Regions from separate parts of the Bacillus sp. SIMBA_154 genome, predicted to be linked through region 1. Evidence: riboswitches for the same ligand, from Rfam matches in the RefSeq annotation. Region 1 holds a riboswitch; each other region holds the start of a gene.

Region 1 (7,210 bases):
TGAAGCGGGTCAAGGCGGAAAATTAGGAGCATTAGATTACACCATTGAGCCTGAAGATGGTGCAGCAGGCGTTTTCACACATGAATTCGGGCATGATCTTGGTCTTCCTGATGAGTATGATACACAATACACAGGTAAAGGAGAGCCCGTTTCTTACTGGTCTATCATGTCAAGTGGGAGCTGGGCAGGTAAAGTACCTGGTACGGAACCAACAGGCTTTAGTCCATATGCAAAAGAAATGCTTCAAAACCTGCATGGCGGCAACTGGCTTTCAGGACAAACCATTGATGGTAAAACATTAAAGAAAAGCAAAACAGTATTAATTGATGAAGCAGCAACAAAAGGAACCAACCATGATGCGGTTCGCGTAGATTTACCAGATAAAGAGATTGTGGTCACAAAGCCTGCCGAGGGGAAATACGCGTACTTCAGCGGGACGGGTGACAATTTGAATGCAACCATGACGACAACAGGTATTGATTTGTCGAAGGGAAGCAAAGCAGAGCTTACGTTTAAAGCATGGTACGATATCGAAGAAGATTATGATTATGCATATGTAGAAGTTCGTGAAACTGGAACCGAGCAATGGAAAACCATTGCTGGTAACATAACAAATGACCGAAATGAAGCAGGTGCTAACGAAGGTAATGGCATCGACGGAAAATCAGACGGCTGGGTAGATGCAGCCTTTGATCTTTCTGCTTATGCAGGGAAGAAAATCGATCTGCAATTCCGATACACAACCGATGCAGGCTATTCGCTACCAGGCTTGTTCGTAGATGATCTGAACGTAACAGCAAATGGAACGAAAGTGTGGTCAGATGATGCCGAGGGAACGTCCACTTTCACCTTCAATGGTTTCTCGCAGTCTAATGGAAAACAATATGCAGCGCAATACTATTTACTAGAGTGGCGCTCTTATGCTGATGTCGATAAAGGCTTAAAGTCTATCAAACGTGGAGCAAGTCTGATGAGCTATAATAACGGTTTGGTCGTGTGGTATGTCGATCAATCGTATAGTGATAACTGGGTAGGAAAGCATCCAGGGAACGGCTTCCTTGGTGTCGTAGATGCGGATCAGCAAGTATTGAAATGGAGTGACGGCTCCATCGCGGCGACAGGTTTCCAAGTACATGATGCAGCATTCTCTTTGAATCCAAGTACGAAGCTGAATATTGATTATACAGCGACAACAGGCTTAACCTTGGAAGATCGCTATATTCGTCCGACTCGTACATTTAGTGATCAAAAGAATTATGTGAATCCAAATAACCCAGATGCAGGACGCGATGTGCCGACATATGGTCTATCCTTTAAAGTCATTGGACAAAGTAAGGATCGTTCTGTTGGAAAGGTATTAATTTCTAAAAGTAACTAAACAGAAAGCCGGATTCTACCATTGAATCCGGCTTTTTGATGTGTTGAGATAAGGATTTTTATCACATGATCGTTTTTTGATCGAATGTTTGTTCTTTTTTATTTTGATATCCGAATGAAACCATTATATAATAGAGACTGGAAGGTTTTCTTTCATTCACGGTTCTTTTTAGCTGTTAAAAAACAGGAAAGGATGAGCGTTACCAATGAGTTGTGTCACTGCCAAGCAATTAAAGGTGATTCGAGGGACGATGCAGACTTTTTGCAGCCATTTGGAGTATGATGGCCATGGTAAGCTTCATATCAATACCATCATGGCTTTTATTAAAAGGGAATTCGGTGTAAGGAAAATGAAAGACATTCCACAAAGTCGGTTTACTGAAGCGCTAGAATTAATACAAGACTTTGATTTATACACGGACAAAATAGAGATTCGTGATCGTCTATCAGAAAGGAATTAACTAAATTGAATATTTTAGCAATGATTTTAGTAGGAATTGTCGCGATAGAACACATTGTCATCATGTTACTAGAAATGTTTTTTATGGAATCAAAGATGGCTAAGAGATCTTTCCGGCTCCCTGAACACTTACAAAAAGATCCAAATGTGAAGGTGATGTTTGCCAATCAAGGACTTTATAACGGGTTTCTAGCTGCAGGGCTCATTTGGGGGCTCATTCTCGGATCGAATACCGTTGGATATATGATTCAGCTATTTTTCATTCTTTGTGTGATCATCGCAGCGGTATTTGGCGGTGTAACATCCAATAAATCCATTATCATCAAACAAGGAGTACCAGCCTTGCTCGCATTAATTGCGCTTATGCTGGCGATTTAATCTTAAATAAAGCCGCCCCGATAAGGACGGCTTTCAGCGTGTAGACAAACCTTCGCATTCGGTGTCAGTCCTGCGTGCAGGTGCTCACGAATCTCAAATTCGCTCTGCTCCGGTACACGTAGACTTCAAAGGTTTTCTATCACGCTGAAAAGAAGACAAAGGGCTAAAATAAAGATCATTTTAGCCCTTTGTCAACAAGCTGAGCCGCTCTGATAAGGGCGGCTTTATCTTTTTCGAAGACCCATCAAACGGATAATGGATGTCAGACAAAGAGCTACGGCAACAGCCAAAATGATTTTTCCGTACATGACCCCTGTTAGGTTCATCAAGAAGACGGCCAATATGATACAGAGCGTGATGATGATCATCACAATCGAATAGGTTTTCATCTCTTTTCCACTCCTTTAAAAGTTCCCTCCAGCACGAGAGGTCTGTCAATCTTTCCTCATATTATATCACTCAATGGCAATTTTACATGAAATTCCCTACCAACAGAATGTGACATAGTGATGAGATTTGAAGTGATGGCATATTTTTTAGAAAATCGGGTATCACATAAAGAGTTGCACCGAAGTCGAATTGCTTGATATTTAATTGTGCAAAATATAAAATAACCACATGATGAATCGAAAGGATGATCAAGTTGAGTAAGAAAGTTTTATTAGTATCGACAAGCAGCCCGGAAATGAACGGACACCCAACAGGCTTATGGTTAGAAGAATTGGCGGAGCCATTTCACATCTTTAAAGAAAATGAACTAGACGTACAAATTGTCTCCATTCAAGGTGGAACTGTACCGATAGATAAAAATTCAATTCCTGAAGGTGTTCCAGCGCAATATCAGGATGTATTTGAATTACTTCAAGACACAAAGGCGCTAACAGATGTGAACCCAGCTGATTATGATGGGATCTTCTTTGCGGGAGGACATGGCCCAATGATCGACTTTGCATCCAATCAGCTGGTAGCTGATGCGATCTTAGCGATTTCAGAAAAAAATGGTGCAGTCGGAGCCGTTTGCCACGGTGTTTCAGCCTTTGTTGATGTGAAGGATCGTGATGGAAAATCATTTATTGAGGGAAAAAAAATAACAGGGTTCACGAACGAGGAAGAGGATGCCGTTCAGCTGACATCAAAGGTTCCATTTTTATTGGAAACAAAGCTTCGTGAGCAAGGAGCGGTGTTTGAAAAAGGAGAAGCTTTTGCGCCATTCGCTGTTGTTGATGGACAAATCATTACTGGACAAAACCCAGGATCAAGTGCAGAAACAGCACGACTATTTGTCAAAACCATTGTATAAAATGACCAAAAACCAGTCGTAACGCATACGGCTGGTTTTTTTGTTATAAAAATGTCCTAAAAAAGACCGAAACAATTACTGGAATAATGGTAAAATGATCACAGGGTAAAAAACCCAAATGAGGGAAAAGGGGATGTTCCTGTGAGAGCATTTTACGTAAAAATCACCGCAGCTTTACTGTCTGTTTTACTTGTGACAACAGGTTTATTTTCACCAGCGTTAAAAGCAGAAGAAGCGCCAAAATCAGATGGAAAAGTGTCGCCACTGACGGAAAAAGCCATTCAGCAAGTGCAAGAGTCGTTTTTGAAGCAGGATGAAGGAACCGCTATTCAACAGAAGCAAATGAAAAAAACATTTAAAGTAGATAAGAAAAACGGAATCAGTATCAAACGAAAAGCCGCTAAAGATGGAAAGCTGCGCACGTCTGCCGTACGCTCCATTGATGGACTAGCAATCAACCAATCGGCTGTCTTAACAGAGGACGATCCAGTTGATTTATGGTTTTTAAGCACGTCTTCACCCCAGGCACTCATCAGCCGGATTACCTCTTCAAATCCTGATTATTTCGTCCAATTATTTGTTGTTGATTATGAAACAGGACAAGCCTACCCAACGGATCTCATTCAGCCGGCTGGCAGTCTTCTTGGGTTAACCAATTTACCAGCTGGTGATTACGCATTTGGTATCACAAGCGGTGGAGACTTCGGAGACTCCTACACGTTACAGGTTAATGCAAAAAATCCACCTAATTTCACAGGTGCTGTATCTCTATCGTCAACCCTGCAATACTTTGTAGCTGAGTATGCAAATGGTGATGTATTTGCAAATGGCACAAAAGTATATAACAAGCAATCGAAGACAGCAGATTATGAATGGAAGCGTGTGTTTTATTTCTCATATGATGGAAAATATGAACAGAGAACCCATTCGATTTCAAGTGTGAAAGTGAAAAGCATTTCGGCACCAGTGTCGTACTCAGCTCCTTATGCGAGTTCCTCAGAGGCCATTCTCGTCTACTTAGATGTGGAGACATTGTTTATGTACCATCAATCATCGTTTGCAAGCGGGCAATATTATCATGATACCTTTGTTGATACTCTCGGGAAGACAACACCAAGACGCCTAGACCTTGATGATTTGACAAATTACGGCGATCATATTTTAGCGGTTGATTTAAAAACAGGAAAGCCGATTGATTTCTTCAGTGTCCTTAATTTTTACTATGCTGCAGGGATCGAGAAGCTGCCAACAATTAAAACATTGAATTAAGAAAGGCGGTTGACATCAAATCGCCACATGTGTAGAGTAAAGATAATTAAATGACAAAAGTCCACTAGGGGAGTCATGTATGACTGAGACAAGAGAAAATCTTGGACCCTTTGAACCTGATCTAGTTCGTACTAGCGGAGGGAAGTGGAGCTGGACCTTGTCTTATTCATGATTGAATTGATAAGAAGGCCGCTCCATTTGGGGTGGCTTTTTCATTTATTCAACTGAAGAAGAGGAGGCTTTTTTTATGACATTTTCAACGCAATTAAGGAAAGAAGCGGAACCATTATTTGAAGCCATTTATCAGCATCCGTTTGTCAGAGGGCTGGCAGCAGGAAAGCTTGAAAAGGAACAGATCATTCATTACGTCAAACAAGATGCAGAATACTTACATGCATTTATTAAAATTTATGCGGCAGCAATCAGCAGGTGTACAGATAGAGAGGACATTGCCTTTTTCCATCAGCAGATGGCTTTTGTACTAGATAGTGAGACGCATCCTCATCAAAACCTTTGCCGAGTGGCAGGTGTAGCATATGATGAGCTTCAAGGTGCTTCGTTGGCGCCGAGTGCTCATCACTATATTCATCACATGCTGCAAGTCGCACAGGGAGGCACACTTGGAGAAATTATTGCTGTTTTGCTTCCTTGCCCTTGGACATATTGGGAAATAGGCAAACGAATGCTTTCAGACGTGCAGCCTGACCCGGCACATCCATTTTATGAGTGGATCACGTTTTATGGCGGGTTAACTGACTCTGTTACAGTTGAGCTTTGCAAAAGGCTTGATCAGTGGGCGGAAGGAGCAAGTGAGAAAGAAAAAGAAAAAATGAAACAGCACTTCTTCTTAAGCTGTCAGCTTGAGTACAAATTCTGGGAAATGGCGTTCACTGTGGAAGAGTGGCCAGTCAAGCTGGAGGTGCATTCATCATGACGTGGAAGATGAAAGAAGTCGTCCTTGCCGTGATTCTATCTGTGGCGTGCGGTGTGATCTACTTAGGGTGGTCCACTCTTTATTTACCGATTACAGCACTTGTGGGTCCAGCAGGAGGCAATATCATGTTTGGAATTTGGGTGATTGCCAGTCCAATCGTCGCTTATATCATCCAAAAGCCGGGAGCTGCCCTCATTGCAGAAACAGCCGCAGCCTCCGTGGAATTACTGACAGGCAGCCACTTCGGTCTTTCAGCTCTGCTGATTGGTGTATGCCAAGGACTTGGGGCAGAAATCGCCTTCGCTCTTTTTGGTTATAAACGATATCGCATGTGGACACTTATGCTGTCTGGTGCCTTTGCTGCTGTTGGAGCGATGGCATATAGCCTGATGGCCAATGGATTTGGTTATTACACGCCTCAAGTTTTACTCATGACACTTGTGACTCAAATCATCAGCGGTATGATACTTGGGGGATGCTTAGCGAAAGTTGTAGTGGATGCATTATCCAAGACCGGTGTACTGAATCAATATGCCATCATGAAAGAAAAACGAAACAAAGGTGAACAGCATGGATTCATTTCTCGCGTGCAATAATCTCACTGTCCGTTTTTATGAACAGCCTAAGCCCGTTCTGCATGAAGTATCTCTTTCTATTCAAAAAGGGGAAAAGGTGCTCATTTTAGGGCCAAGCGGAAGCGGAAAATCCACGCTCATTTCGGTTCTTGCTGGAATTATTCCAGAACATATGGAAGCAGACGTGCAGGGAGAAGTGATGTTACAAAGACATACAGGCGTCATGTTTCAAGACCCTGATTCCCAGTTTTGTATGCACCGGGTCAATGAAGAAATTGCATTTAGCTTAGAGAACCGTTCTGTACCTCGTGAAGAGATGGATGACATCATTCGGCATCTCATGCAAAAAGTACAACTGGATGTCGATCCGAATACAGATATTCACACATTATCAGGCGGCATGAAGCAGCGATTGGCGCTTGCTTGTTTACTAGCGTTAGAGCCGGATGTTCTGTTCTTTGATGAACCGACTGCACAGCTTGATCCAGCAGGGCGAATGGAGATATTTCAGCTGCTACAGCAGCTTGCAGCTGATCAGGATCAAACCATGATTTTTGTGGAGCATGTGCTAGACGGTGTCATCGAATGGATGGACCGGGTTATTTTATTAGATGATCAAGGCTGCATTTTGGCAGATGGATCTCCGAAAGATGTGATGACAGCATATGAGGGAGAAATGAAAGAGGCAGGCATTTGGCGTCCAAAAATATTTCCCGAGAAATGGTCCACTATTATTCAAGATCCATTTCACCCACTGAGTCAAACACTTATGCAAACCTTTGAGTCAAGCAAAGAGCGGCGTGAGAAAGTCCGATCAACAGATCGAGAGACAATCATTCAAACAGAGGATCTTCAATTAAGCTACGGGAAAAAAAGGATTATGAATGACCTTCGGTTGGATATAAAAGCAGGAGATT
Region 2 (7,210 bases), on a different contig from region 1:
GCAGCCTGTCTTGTACATCTTGCTCTGTGTAAAGCTGCTGACGCTGAAGGTTGCTCCATTCAATATAATCTCTATCCAAAATGGTGACAGAGCCCACGCCAGCTCGAACGAGCATTTCAGCACTAGCTGTCCCTAGGGCCCCCGCTCCAATAATGACAGCCTTTGAGGCGTTTAGCCGCTCTTGCCCATCTGTTCCGATCGGCCGAAAAAGCTCTTGGCGTGAATAACGTGTGCTCAAAATGCTGGCATCCCTTCCTGCGGACTGCTGGCTGTACCATAGTTTTTCAACGGAATACGTCCTGCCTCAAAACCTAATCTTCCTGATTCAATGGCCAGCTTCATCGCTTTTGCCATTTTCACAGGGTCCTTTGCACCAGACACAGCAGTATTCAGCAATACAGCGTCAGCCCCTAGTTCCATCGCATAAGCCGCATCCTTAGGAGAGCCTACGCCCGCATCAATAATGACCGGCACCTTCGCCTGCTCGATAATAAATGAGAGATTCAGAGGGTTTAGTAAGCCTTGACCTGAACCAATTGGAGAGGCCCCTGGCATGATGGCGTGAACACCGATTTCTTCTAATTTTCTTGCCAGTACCACATCATCTGATGTATACGGCAGCACGCTAAAACCTTCTTCCAATAGCATTTCAGATGCTTTTAGCGTTTCGACTGGATCTGGCAGAAGGGATCTTGAACAGCCAATCACTTCTACCTTAATCATGTCACACAGCCCCGAAGCCTTCGCTAAACGGGCAATACGCACCGCTTCTTCCGCTGTACTTGCGCCTGCTGTATTTGGAAGTAATGTATATTTTGATAAATCAAGCTGCTCTAAAAAATTCGGCTGAGATGCTTCAAAAATGTTCATTCTTCGCACAGCAAAGGTCAAAATTTCAGCTTCTGATACGTTCACTGCTTCCTTTTGAACCTCAAATGATGGATACTTTCCTGTACCAAGTAATAGTCTTGATGTGAATGTTTTTCCGCCAATGTGTAGCATTTTGTCATCCTCCTCCTACAAAGTGAACGATTTCAATCGTGTCATTTGGTTGAATTTCTACTTGTTGAAACGTTTTTTTATCAATAACTTCTTGGTTCTTTTCGACGATCACCACACGATTTTCAAGCTGATAGGCTGATAGCAGATCATAGATCGTTCCATTCTCTTTATCGAAATCAACCACTCTGCCATTCAATTGAATTTTCATACGAACAATGCCTCCTTTCGGCCAATGCGAAACGCTTGAAGCCATTCCTCTTGGACAGGCTCGCCTAATATCAGGTCTCGAATGATTTCTCCAGTAATTGGCGCAAGTAAAATGCCATTCCGGTAATGTCCCGTCGCAAAAAGGATACGCTCATCTTCCGGGTGTCTTCCGATATAGGGATGCCGGTCGCTTGTCGCCGGACGAAGACCTGCCCAGCACTCTTCAATCGGCATCTCCTTGATAGAAGGCATGAGCTGAGACGCTTTTTGAATCACAGCTTCAATGCCGCCAAGTGTTGGAACAGCCTGCCACTCATTTGGCTTCATCGTTGCACCAATCACCAGCTTTCCGCTATCTCTTTGAACGATATAACAATGATCATGGTAAATGGTGTGTGCGAGCGCTGGACCACTATTCCACACAGACACACATTCTCCTTTTACTGGATAGAGAGAATAAGGTAACCCCAGCTCTTCAAAAAAGCGGCCAGACCATACACCACTTGCTATCGTAAGGTCATCACATGTGAATGTGCCTTTAGCTGTTCTGACAGTTAATACATCTTTGTCCCGTTTGACTTCGATCACAGGTGTAAACTCCTTCACATCCGCCCCGTACCGAACAGCCGCCTGCCACAATGCCCTGCATACCGCATAAGGCTCAACATGAACATCTTCTTCAATGAAACCTGCTCCCATGATGTCATCTGCGATTTGCGGCATACGTTTTTTCACACAACTTGCTTCAAGCCATTGAAACGTGGACAAATGCTGCATCCGGCAAAGTGCACGTTTTTCTTCTTCTGTAAAGGCCACCTTCATAATACCGCCCACTGATGTCCGAATATCAATGCCTGATTCATGCTGAAGATCGACTTTTAATTTTTCATATAATGTCTGGCTTGCTCTGCCTACCTGAAAGAAAATATCCTCATGACCCTCTCCTTCAGCATGTGCACCAAGCATTCCAGCAGCCGCACTCGTCGTTTGCTTCCCTATCTCATTTGCCTCAAGTAATAGAGCCTGCTTTCCTGCTTTTGCAAGGTGATAGGCAATTGACATCCCTATGATTCCACCGCCAATGATTGCAACGTCATAATGCTTTTTCATAAGGATTCTCCTTTAGCTTTTTAGAAAATGCTTGCGCCATGATGTGCGGCTGATGGTGAGTGAAAATTCCCGACATGACAGCAATCCCTTTCACATTCACATGCATCAAGTCCGGGATTCGATCAGGCGTCATTCCGCCAATGACCACCACCGGAATGGACAGCGCAGAAGTCAGTTCTTCCACAAGCTTTACGCCTCTCGCCTTAAGTCCTGGTTTACATGAGGTGTCATATATGTGCCCAAACATGACATACTCTGCACCACTTTCCTCGGCCGCTTTGGCTTCTTCTATCGAATGAACAGACACACCCGCATGAAGGTGAGGAAATTTTTGTCGCAGCTCCTTTGGCGAAAAGCTGTGACCTGGGAGATGTACCCGGTGAATATTGGTGAGCAGCGCAACGTCTACTCGGTCATTGATAACGAGTTTCTCTTTCGGTACACCTTCTGAAAGGAGTTGTCTCACGAGATCAACAAGTTCACTTGCTGTTTTAGACCGTTCCCGGATATGAATAAAGTCCACTTTAGATTCAATGGCTTTTATTTGCTTGATCAGCTCATTGACCGGAAACGAATCATTTGTCACTGCGTGGAGTTCCATTTGCACCAACCCCATCCAAGCATGCTGTTTGCCACGTTTCTTTTTTATACGCCATCTCCCAGAAATGGTATTCGTAATAGCTTGAAATCACAAAATTTTCTTTCATATTGGCCCGCACATGTTCTGGTGCTTTTTCCGCAAGTTCATCAAAGCGGTTGACCTGTTCAAAGACAAGCTCTTTAAACCAATCTCCTCCATATGTCAAAATCCATTCTTGATAAATCGGATGGTCAGGTGTCGTTTGTTTCAGCTTTTCTCCCACCTCATAATATAGCCAGTAGCACGGCAATAACGCGGCTAAAATTTCTTCAAATCGTCCGCTTTTCACAGACCTGTACATATGTGAGGTATACGCATAAGCAGTGGGTGAAGGCTTAAAGCTTTCAAGTGCTTCATCAGAGATCTGAAGCAGCTCTGTGAACTTTCTATGCAGCGATAGCTCTGCTTCATACGTGCCCTGCGCATGATACGCCATTCTGCCCGTCGTATGTAAGTCCTCACTAATGGCAGCTCCATATGCTTGCATCTTTGCGAAATGAGTTAAATAATACGAATCCTGCATCACGTAATAGGTGAACCGATCGAGTGAAAGTGTGCCATCTCCAATCCCTTTCACAAAAGGATGCGTAAAGCTTCCATTCCACCATGTTGCTGCTGCCTCTTTACATTCCTTTGAAAATGTCATGTTTCTCTCCTCCTGTTTCTTCATATAAAAAAGCCACTTTCCGCGTGGAAAGTGGCTTGGAATTTGTAAAAAGCATAGTCAAAAACCGCACCACTTCCCTACGCAGGTATGAACCTGTTCAGGTAATGAGGGTCTAAAAGTCGACACTTTTATCTCAGCCCTTTTAAAGGACTCCCCTAGTGGATCAAACATATAATGTTGTACCTCTATCTTAATCAGGAATTGTTCATTGGTCAAGGGTTCATTGCAACTCTAATTGGGCTCTAAGTCCTGCTACATACTCACGAGAGCCCGACACAAGCACGCGGTCTCCGCTTCTGAGCGTCGTATCTCCGTGCGGTACTAAGCTGTCTACCCCTCTGAAAATACGGACAAAGACCAAATCACCGATAAACGGAAATTCCCTCAGCATGACATTATGATACCGATGATTGTTCATTTGAATTTGATACAAGGAAGTATCCTCATTTGTTAACAATCGAATCGCATCTGGTGCTTCAATCAAGGCTCTTAGCACCGTTTTAGATGATAGGAAATTCGAAAACGTATCAATACCCGCTTCCTTCAATGTCAGCTCTGCCTCAGCTTTGTTGACACTAGCAATGACTTGTTTCGCTCCTTCTTCTTTTGCAAATAAAGCAATTTCCTTATTTTGCGTCTCGCTGCCTGTTGCTACGACTAGAACATCCTCCCGGCCGATGCCTGCCTTTCTCAGCGTTTCATCGTCGTACTCTTCAATCGCTTCAACTTCAAAGATCGAATCGGCAAGCAGTGCTTCTTTATTTTCTTGAAAAACGTGCAAAATACGGATGTCATATTCATCCTGATGCAAGTCAAGTGTCACAGGTAAAGTCAGCTGGTTTGCGCCAATAAAGGTCACACGTTTTTTTTGATTCGCTTCTTGTTCTTTTTTAAACAGCGCTTTAAACCAAACAGGCGTTAAAATACTCGTCAGCACAGCGACTAAAATCAGTGCGCCTGACATTTTATGATCAATGACACCGAGCCGCTCCCCAATCGTCGCAGCTGCAATGACGAGTGATAACGTCGATGTTAATAAAAAGCCGGAGCCGATGACTTTTTTCATGTCATACCATTTTTTCAAATAAAGAATTGGAATTAGCTTACTAAGCAGTAATGCAAAAAACAATAGCGGAATCATGATCATAATGGTTGGGTCCTTGAACAGCGCCCATATATTCAAGTCCACACCGACCATCACAAAAAAGATCGGGATTAAAAATCCGTAACCAAATGAGTCCAGCTGCTGAACAAGCTCTTTATTTGGCGAAAGAAGGGACACGAGCACACCTGCTAAAAACGCCCCAAGAATATTTTCAGCACCGAGTGATTCAGATAAGGCAACTAAGACTATAATGAGAGTAAAGATTGCCCTTGTCCCAATTTGCACCGTTCCTTTTGACATGGACTGAAAAATGGATTTTGTCTTAAATACTCGGCCAAATAAATAAAGAAGAATGCCTGCTGCAAATAATAATAGCAGAAGCCACATGTTCCCTGTTCCATCGCCATAAATGGAGGAAAACACAGCCAGTAAAATCATTGTCACCAAATCAGCAATGACGGCCACAAGCAGAATGATTTGACCAATATTCGTCTGCATCAACTTTTCCTCTTTTAAGGTTGGAACCACTACACCTAATGAGATGGTGGAAATGATGAGCGTCATTAAAAAGGCATTTTGAATAAACCCTGCAAGTACAAACGCATAGGACAGGATAAAGGAAATACAAAATACCCCAAGAAAAATTATGGTGGCTGCTTTAAACGTATTTGGTTCTTTTAAACCACTTGGAAGTTCTCGTGCTTTCTTCTTTGATTCAAAAGAAGAAAAATCTATTTCAAGTCCACTTAAAAACATCAGAAAAATAAAACCGAGCATGGATAACGTATCTAGCCATGCATCATGTTCGACAACCAGTTGAAACCCGCTTTTTCCAATGATGAGCCCCATGATAATTTCAGCGACAACGACCGGAATGGTCAACTTAAATCGGTGCAATAAAATGGGGGTGAAAAAGGCGACAATAATAACGACAACGAGTGATGAAACAGATGTATGCTCCATTGGCTAAAGCCTCCTAACATTGATGTTTAATCTTTTAAGTCTTACGTTAAAGCATTGATTCTAACAATTGCCTAAATGAAATGAAAGCCATTCGGTATATGTTCTAAAATTCAAACTTCTTTATACCCGATGAATGGATGAGAAAGATCAGGAGGAAACCTTATGAAATTCGATATCATTGGTGATATCCACGGCTGCTTCGAAGAGCTGCTTACCCTCATACACAAACTAGGATACGAACTCAAACATGGATTACCCGTCCATCCTGATAAGAGAACGCTAGCACTTGTCGGTGATTTAACAGATCGAGGCCCTCAATCAGTAGACGTGATGCAATTTGTCATACATGCCTATTCACATGGAGCGATCCGTTACGTGCCTGGAAACCATTGCTTTAAGCTTTATCGCTATTTGAAAGGAAATCCCGTTAAATTACTGCATGGCATTGAAACAACAGTGAACGAAATAAAAAAACTGCCGCTTCATGAAAAAAACAAATTATCACATGAATTTAAACAGTTATTTGAGAAGGCTCCGCTTTATGATGTGCTGATTCCAGATGAGCTGATCATTGCACACGCAGCGATGAAGGAAAAGGATATTGGAAAGGAGCCGAATAAACAGATGCGATCCTATCTATTATTTGGTGCTGTCACAGGAGAGACTTGGCCAGATGGACGACCTGTGCGGAAGGATTGGGCAAAGGAATATGAAGGGAAACCGTGGATTGTTTACGGTCATACACCGGTGAAAGAACCTCGATTCGTTGGCAAAACAGTCAATATTGATACAGGCTGCGTTTTTGGAAATCAGCTGTCGGCTCTTCAATATCCTGAGCTTGAAACTGTCTCTGTCCCTTCATCTATGCCTTATGATGATTCTAGATTCCAGCATTTCACATCATAAAAACCCGGCCCTGCTTTGCAGGTGACCGGGTTTTCATTGTTTAAAGAAGCAATGCCTTCATGTCAGCTGGCAATGGAGCCGAAAATGTCATTTGCTCACCTGTCATCGGATGAGGAAAGATAAGGGTTTCACTATGCAGCGCCTGCCGGTCTATCCGCTCGCTCGTTCCGCCATACAGCGTATCACCGATGAGCGGATGACCAAGATATTGCATGTGCACACGAATTTGATGTGTTCTTCCAGTTTCAAGTACAAGAGACACATCCGACATGTTCAAATCAGCGTCTACCTGTCGTACTGTATAATGCGTCACTGCCTCCTGGCCAGCCTCATCGACCATGCGTTCAATGATACTATCCCCTTTTCGGGCAATTTTTGCACGAACGGTTCCGTGCTTTTGTGCAATTATGCCCTGTGTAAAAGCTCTGTACGTTCGCTTGACCTCCCCTTCTTTTTGCGCTTTTGATAAAAGGCTGTGTGCAAAGCGATGTTTGGCGACAAGCATCACGCCAGATGTATCACGATCAAGACGGCTCACCAAATGAACCGTCAGCCGCACTGACTGCTCAGCATAATGGTAAAGCAGACCATTCGCAATACTATGCTCAGG
Region 3 (7,210 bases), on a different contig from region 1:
TATGATCCTTATTATGGTCATGGTCATTACATGCCTGCGATGTATCCATATCCGCAGCAAATGGTGCCGGCTTCACCTATCTTACCGGGTTCAGGTCTTTGTTATCCGGTCCAGCCCTATTATCACCATCACATGATGCCGTATCCTTACCCGGCCCAGCCGTATTATCCAGCCTATCAAGCGCCAGCTTACTACGGGGAAAATCATGAGCATCATGCAAACGATGGACATCACTGGCACCACCATATGCATCCAAATACAGGCGCAAATGCGAACGTGAATGCGAACGTGAATGCGAACGTGAATCAAGGCTTTTATCCAAACGCTTCAAATGAAGCCTATGGCAAGGAAGACTGCGGTTGTGATGATGGCATGAAGCATCATCATCAGCCATGGCCTGGACATTATCCAAATCCTGTTCCTTATGGTCAAATGGGGGCTTATCCTGCTCAGCCTTATATGCAGCCATATCCGGGTCAATCCGTTTTTGCAAGACCAGAAGAAGACGAAGAAGATTAATGACAGAAGGGACGATCTCAATCGTTCCTTTTTTTGTTTATAACTGACAGCTTGATTTTTCCCTGAACTGTACATGCTAAAACAGAGCCAGTTTCGCGCTCATGAGATTGAATTTGTACAGGGGGTTTTTCGTTTGAGACAAAAATGGCAAAAAACAATCGCATTAGTGCTTCTTCCTATTGGTTTAACTGCATGTGGTACAAATGACAATGCGGGTGTAGATACTCGTTATAATCAATCAGGCCAGCCGGTCGGTTATCATTCGAATCAACGGGCGGCAGACAACAACCAAGATCACCAAGGCCCAATTTCTGAGCTTATGGAAGGGATGAACGAAAATACAACGAATGTTGATTATCGTTCGCGTCCTACGGAGGATCAAGTGAGAATGCCGCTTACTGGCGGAGATGGACGCTACAGTCATGGAGATATGAATTATCATAACCAAATGTCGTTCTCTGGCTACGATAAACAAGAGAACATACAGCGTTCACGAAAAATTGCGAACCGCGTGAATAAAATGAATCACGTAGCAGACTCACAAGTTATGGTCACTGATGAAAATGTGTATATTGCGATTAAATCGGATGGACGCCTGACGGAAGAGGGCGTATCACAAGTAGAAGAAGCAGCGACTCGTTATGCAGATGGAAGAGCTGTCCAAGTCATCAAAGATGAAGGAGCATTCACACGCTTCAGAGATATGAGAAAAACACAATTTGAAACAGGACAAACAGGCATGACCCGATAGTTGAATGAATAAAAAAGGCTAAAGTTCATTACGAACTCTAGCCTTTTCTTAAAAATATATCTTGATGCCTATATAAAATTCGTAAAAGAAATAACAGCCAAATCCAAGTAATAAAATACCAGCAATAATGGATGTCCACTTCATCATCGTCCGATTCATCACTGATAAATGTTAGAAATGTTTGCAATCGACTAGAACTTCCTTTGAACAAGTAGTTTGTATAAAAAATTCTTCATTTAGATTAATTATACATAGTAGGAAAAAAGGATCAATGATGATTTCTGATTTGATCGAAATAAAGGGGAAGCTGTTGTATAGAAGTTTGCATATCATGCTCATCGGTACAGCTTGTAGGGGAAAGGAACTATTTTCCTGAATCTTCTTTTTTTCATATCGTCTCTATGATAAACTGATGTGGAAATCAATAAAAGTGACTAGGGGTGCCCGCTAAAGTGGGCTGAGAGAGAAGCTTAAGTTTCTTAACCCTTTGGACCTGATCTGGCTCGTACCAGCGTGGGGAAGTTGAAGATGATACATGTGTCATATGAATGACATTCATGTTTTTTTCTGACGACGAAACCAGGTTCTCAACATAGAGCCTGGTTTTTTGCTGGTGCTGATTCCATCCTGTCCGATGACAAAAAGAGAAGGAGAGAACAGCAAATGAAAGAAAAGAAAAATGTCCCATCAACCCAATCTTTACTATCAAGCTTTGACGGAAGTCGAAAGGTGTATGAGCAGGGCTCAAGACCTGACATCTTGGTGCCAAAAAGGGAGATTATGCTCTCAAATACTGTGACACAGGCGGGCGACATTCAAAATGACCCGATCCGTGTGTACGATACAAGTGGACCGTACACAGATGAAAACGCCCATATTAATGTTACAAAGGGTTTAAAGCGTCTTAGAGCGGCGTGGATTAAAGAAAGAGGAGATACAGAAAGCTATGAAGGGCGTCATGTGAAACCAGAAGATAACGGGTATCGTTCAAAGGGGAAAGAGTCCTTTCATCATGTCCATACTGATTTTCATCATGTGCCGCTCCGCGCGAAAAATGGCGCCAGTGTGACACAAATGCATTATGCAAAAAAAGGCATCATCACACCTGAAATGGAATTTATCGCTTTGAGAGAACAGCTGAGCCCTGAGTTTGTGAGAGAGGAAGTAGCTAGCGGAAGAGCAGTCATCCCAGCGAATATTAACCATCCAGAAAGTGAGCCGATGATTATTGGAAAGCATTTTCACGTCAAAATCAATGCGAATATTGGCAATTCAGCTGTGACGTCATCCATCGATGAAGAGGTAGAGAAGATGACGTGGGCGATCAGGTGGGGGGCAGACACAATGATGGACCTGTCCACTGGGAAGGACATTCATACAACGAGAGAATGGATCATTCGGAATTGCCCAGTCCCAGTAGGAACCGTTCCCATTTATCAGGCACTTGAAAAAGTGAATGGAGTGGCAGAAGATTTGACGTGGGACGTGTACAGAGACACATTAATTGAACAAGCAGAGCAAGGTGTAGACTACTTCACGATTCATGCGGGCGTGCTATTAAGGTATATTCCGCTTACAGTCGATCGGGTAACGGGAATTGTGTCAAGAGGCGGAGCTATTATGGCAAGGTGGTGTCTCGCTCATCATCAAGAAAACTTTCTTTATACCCATTTCGAAGATATTTGTGAAATTATGAAAACCTATGATATTGCTTTTTCTCTTGGAGATGGACTCAGACCAGGTTCGATCGCTGATGCAAATGATGAGGCGCAGTTTGCAGAGCTGAAAACGCTAGGGGAATTGACAGAGATCGCCTGGAAACATGATGTACAGGTGATGATTGAAGGACCTGGACATGTCCCAATGGATAAAATCAAAGAAAATGTCGATAAGCAGATGGAGATTTGCAAAGAGGCACCATTTTACACGCTAGGACCTCTTACAACAGATATTGCCCCGGGGTATGATCACATTACATCCGCTATCGGCGCTGCCATGATCGGCTGGTATGGAACAGCCATGCTCTGCTATGTGACACCAAAAGAGCATTTAGGTTTGCCGAACAAAGAAGATGTGAGAGAAGGTGTCATTGCTTATAAAATTGCCGCACATGCAGCTGATCTAGCAAAAGGACATCCTGCTGCTCAAAAGCGCGATGATGCATTATCGAAAGCCAGATTTGAATTTAGGTGGCGGGATCAATTCCACCTGTCACTTGATCCAGAAAGAGCTTTGGCGTTCCATGACGAAACATTGCCTGCTGAAGGCGCAAAGACCGCTCACTTTTGCTCCATGTGCGGACCGAAGTTTTGCAGTATGAAAATTTCTCATGATATCCGCAATCAATCAGAAGAAGTGAAAAAAGAGATGGAGAAGAAGGCAAAAGAGTTTATCAGCCAAGGAAGTCAAATCTATCAATCCTAAAAAAAGAACCTCGCACTCCTTTTGTGCGGGGTTTTATAAAACGGCTGAAAAGGCTTTTCTCACGAGATGGAAAAGTGCTCTTACTGCAATCGCCATGATTTCCATACTCGGAATCAGGGCATCTGTTAAATGAAACAAGACAGTTTGTCTCTCTGGGGATGTTCTTTTCTTTTTCTTTTTCTTTTTCTGTTTCATGAAGACAGCCTCCTTTTTAAACAATATACTTCTTTGCAGATTAGAGAGATAGAGATGTTGTGTGAATTTAAACAAAATTTAAACTTCTTGTGTTTGGAAGGAAAGAAGGAGGGGAAACGAGTTGAGTAGAGAATGAATGAAAAGAGCTGACCTTACCAGTTAGCGAACAAGAAAGAGTGGAAGGTGATCTTATGATGAAAGTATTCAAGGTAACATTTCATATGAACAATGGGGAAGTGCTTGATTTCGAGCTGAAACGTCCAGCTACCTACGATGTGTATAAAAAAATTGAGGAATCCAATCAATGGTTTAAGCTGAATAATGAAATCATTAATCTATTAAATGTAAATAGTATCCATGTAGAAACAGAATAAAACAGAAAAGCCGCTCGGAAGGAGAGCGGCTTTCGTTATGCGGAGAAATCATTTCGGTTGTTAAGCTGGCCGCGGGAGAGCCAGTTCTTTTTATATAAATAGGCAATCACTTCAAGCCACAGACGCGGCGCTTTTTTAGGGAAAAAAGGTTTTTGGTAATAGGCGTAAGCGGCTTTTAAATCATCCCATTGATGACATGTTTTTGTTTGGGTGAAGCGGGCAACGTCGATCACCTTAACGAGGCCTTCCTTTGTTAAGATCAGGTTGCGCAGATGGATATCTGAAGGGTTTAACCCTTTCTCACGTGCTTCTTCTAGCGCTTCATCTACTTGTTCAATCATTTGTTTCTTGATCGGAATACCCTTTGTCAGGCATTCATAGAATGTGTAGCCTTTAATATATTCCATTAAAATATACTGATCCCCAGACTCATAAATCTCAGGGTAGTATGACGAACCGGAAAGTTTTTCGTAAATTGCTGCCTCTTTGCGGGCAATGTGTTGATAAGAAGGGAAAAAGACTTTTAGCGCCATTTTCTTGCCAGCTTTTTTATATGAAAATACATAGGCACTTCTTCCTTTGCCGCACAGCTCAAGCTCTGCCGGTTTTAATGTGAGCTTATTAAAACGTTTTTCTTCATGATACTGAATCGATTCGGCTAATCTTTTGATATCTGACATTGACTTCACCTTCTTTGGTTTCAGTTTATGCGGCTGAAAAACGAATGATGAAAAAACCATTTCATTCGATAAAGCAATGGATTGTATAAAACATAACATTTACGAATGAAGGATACAACGAAAGACTCTTAAAACGAGTCAGTGTAATCGGTTTGGTTAATGTTTAGAAAAATGGGTCAAACTACATATGTCATGCATCGATCTTATGTTCTAAAGAGGTGTAAATAGTGAAAGTGAAGATGAAACGTTTCGTTACAGGACTTATCATGACAAGTGTTCTTTTTTTCGCTGCGGATATGGAAGGAAAAGAACACTTGCAAAAGCAGTCAAACACCATCACCGTGCAGCTTGAAAAAGTCTATCTAGACGGCGATGTGAGTATTGAAAGACACCGGGCATCATTAGAAGACAAAGACACATTTTGGACGCAGTATAAAGGCTGGACGCTGGTAGAACAACAAGAGGATTTTGCCCTTTTTAGAAAACAAATTGATGATATCTCTCCATTAAGTAAAGCAAATGGATATATCGGATTATCAGAGGACGGTGTCATTTCTACGTTTCATGGAAGGCCAGGCGGCTGGGCGGAGCCTATTCATCTCTTCTTTCAAATTGATACGTCCCGTTTAGAAAGCCATGTGGAGGAGCAGCTTGAGCAAGGCATTCCTTTTCGAACAAAGGATGAATTTGAGCATGTGCTTGAAGTCATGCAACCTTACCGAAATGAAATATCATTTTAAAGCGTGTGACAGCTTGCTGGTGTGAGGGCCGCAAGCTGTTTTTCATGGTTGCACCGTAAAAATGGACTGAGCGAACGTATGTTAACTTTTATTGCGGTTTTCTCTTCGATTTATGTTACAATGAAGAACAGTCAAAGAGGTGAAAACGGTGATAGAATTTGTGAAAGGGACCATTGATTATGTGTGCCCGCAATATGTTGTCATTCAAAACGGCGGAGTGGGATATCAAGTCTATACCCCAAACCCGTTTATCTATCAAGTAAATAAACAAGAAACGATTTATACGTATCATTACATAAAGGAAGACGCATTTTCGTTATATGGATTTCAAACAAGAGAAGAAAAAGCGTTGTTCACAAAACTGTTAAATGTCACAGGGATTGGACCAAAGGGTGCACTTGCGATCCTTGCTTCCGGTGATCCTGGCGCTGTCATTTCAGCGATAGAACGTGAGGATGAAGCATTCCTTATTAAATTCCCTGGCGTTGGCAAAAAAACAGCTCGTCAGATCATTCTAGATCTAAAAGGAAAGCTTGCAGATGTGGTGCCAGAAATGATTGGCAACTTATTTAATCACGAGGATCATATTCAGATCGAAACGCAGCAAACCGCATTAGATGAAGCGCTCGAAGCGTTAAGTGTCCTTGGATACGGTGATCGTGAAATCAAAAAGGTTCTGCCTTTATTAAAAGAAGAGAAAAATCTCACAACCGATCAATATGTGAAAAAAGCTTTACAAAAAATGTTGAAATAGGGTGATGTCTCATGGATGAACGGCTCGTCTCAACTGAAGCAGACAACCATGAATCAGCCATTGAGCAAAGTTTGCGGCCGCAGACACTTAGCCAATATATCGGTCAGCAAAAAGTAAAGGATAATCTCAGCGTGTTTATTGAAGCTGCCCGGATGAGGCAGGAAACGCTGGATCACGTCCTTTTATATGGACCGCCTGGACTAGGGAAAACAACGCTTGCGTCGATCATTGCCAATGAAATGAATGTTCAGCTGCGTACAACGTCTGGACCAGCAATTGAGCGTCCTGGCGATTTGGCGGCTATCCTGACATCTCTTGAACCTGGTGATGTTTTGTTTATTGATGAAATTCATCGCTTGCAGCGCTCAATTGAGGAAGTGCTATATCCGGCGATGGAGGATTTTTGTCTAGATATCGTCATTGGAAAAGGAGATACAGCGCGCTCTGTACGGCTTGATTTACCGCCATTTACACTTGTAGGTGCTACGACCCGTGTTGGGCTTTTAACAGCACCGCTTCGTGATAGGTTTGGGGTACATGCAAGATTGGAATACTATGAGCAAAGAGATTTGGCTCACATTGTGGCAAGAACAGCCGAGCTGTTCGAGATTGGGATCGACGTTCGCTCAGCAGAAGAGATAGCGAGACGTTCTCGGGGGACGCCGAGGGTCGCCAATCGTTTACTCAGAAGAGTAAGAGATTTTGCGCAGGTGCTTGGGAATCATGCCATTACACAGGACATTGCAGAAGATGCCCTTGAACGTCTCCAAGTC

What was found. Region 1 has a riboswitch for thiamine pyrophosphate ahead of tenA (thiaminase II). Riboswitches for the same ligand answer to the same signal wherever they lie in the genome.
Region 2: linked by a shared signal. The riboswitch ahead of tenA (thiaminase II) and the one ahead of tenA (thiaminase II) in region 1 are both predicted to bind thiamine pyrophosphate.
Region 3: linked by a shared signal. The riboswitch ahead of thiC (phosphomethylpyrimidine synthase ThiC) and the one ahead of tenA (thiaminase II) in region 1 are both predicted to bind thiamine pyrophosphate.

What each region holds. Positions count from the first base shown of each region.
Region 1 covers NZ_JAWJBV010000022.1:26,466-33,675, reverse strand. The annotation lists gene R0K30_RS19505 (immune inhibitor A domain-containing protein) at 1-1,378, shown strand, start outside; gene R0K30_RS19500 (ORF6C domain-containing protein) at 1,584-1,838, shown strand; gene R0K30_RS19495 (DUF1304 domain-containing protein) at 1,844-2,215, shown strand; gene R0K30_RS19490 (hypothetical protein) at 2,440-2,604, opposite strand; gene R0K30_RS19485 (type 1 glutamine amidotransferase domain-containing protein) at 2,859-3,515, shown strand; gene R0K30_RS19480 (hypothetical protein) at 3,657-4,784, shown strand; TPP riboswitch at 4,841-4,944, shown strand; gene tenA (thiaminase II) at 5,032-5,718, shown strand; gene R0K30_RS19470 (ECF transporter S component) at 5,715-6,314, shown strand; gene R0K30_RS19465 (ABC transporter ATP-binding protein) at 6,289-7,210, shown strand, end outside.
Region 2 covers NZ_JAWJBV010000002.1:514,845-522,054, forward strand. The annotation lists gene R0K30_RS06115 (thiazole biosynthesis adenylyltransferase ThiF) at 1-238, opposite strand, end outside; gene R0K30_RS06120 (thiazole synthase) at 235-1,002, opposite strand; gene thiS (sulfur carrier protein ThiS) at 1,007-1,210, opposite strand; gene thiO (glycine oxidase ThiO) at 1,207-2,319, opposite strand; gene tenI (thiazole tautomerase TenI) at 2,303-2,920, opposite strand; gene tenA (thiaminase II) at 2,895-3,605, opposite strand; TPP riboswitch at 3,684-3,793, opposite strand; gene R0K30_RS06145 (monovalent cation:proton antiporter family protein) at 3,847-5,694, opposite strand; gene prpE (bis(5'-nucleosyl)-tetraphosphatase PrpE) at 5,857-6,600, shown strand; gene R0K30_RS06155 (RluA family pseudouridine synthase) at 6,641-7,210, opposite strand, start outside.
Region 3 covers NZ_JAWJBV010000006.1:193,027-200,236, forward strand. The annotation lists gene safA (SafA/ExsA family spore coat assembly protein) at 1-519, shown strand, start outside; gene R0K30_RS11390 (YhcN/YlaJ family sporulation lipoprotein) at 653-1,270, shown strand; TPP riboswitch at 1,697-1,807, shown strand; gene thiC (phosphomethylpyrimidine synthase ThiC) at 1,934-3,694, shown strand; gene R0K30_RS11400 (hypothetical protein) at 3,728-3,889, opposite strand; gene R0K30_RS11405 (hypothetical protein) at 4,081-4,263, shown strand; gene R0K30_RS11410 (protein kinase family protein) at 4,299-4,943, opposite strand; gene R0K30_RS11415 (intercompartmental signaling factor BofC) at 5,183-5,683, shown strand; gene ruvA (Holliday junction branch migration protein RuvA) at 5,832-6,437, shown strand; gene ruvB (Holliday junction branch migration DNA helicase RuvB) at 6,449-7,210, shown strand, end outside.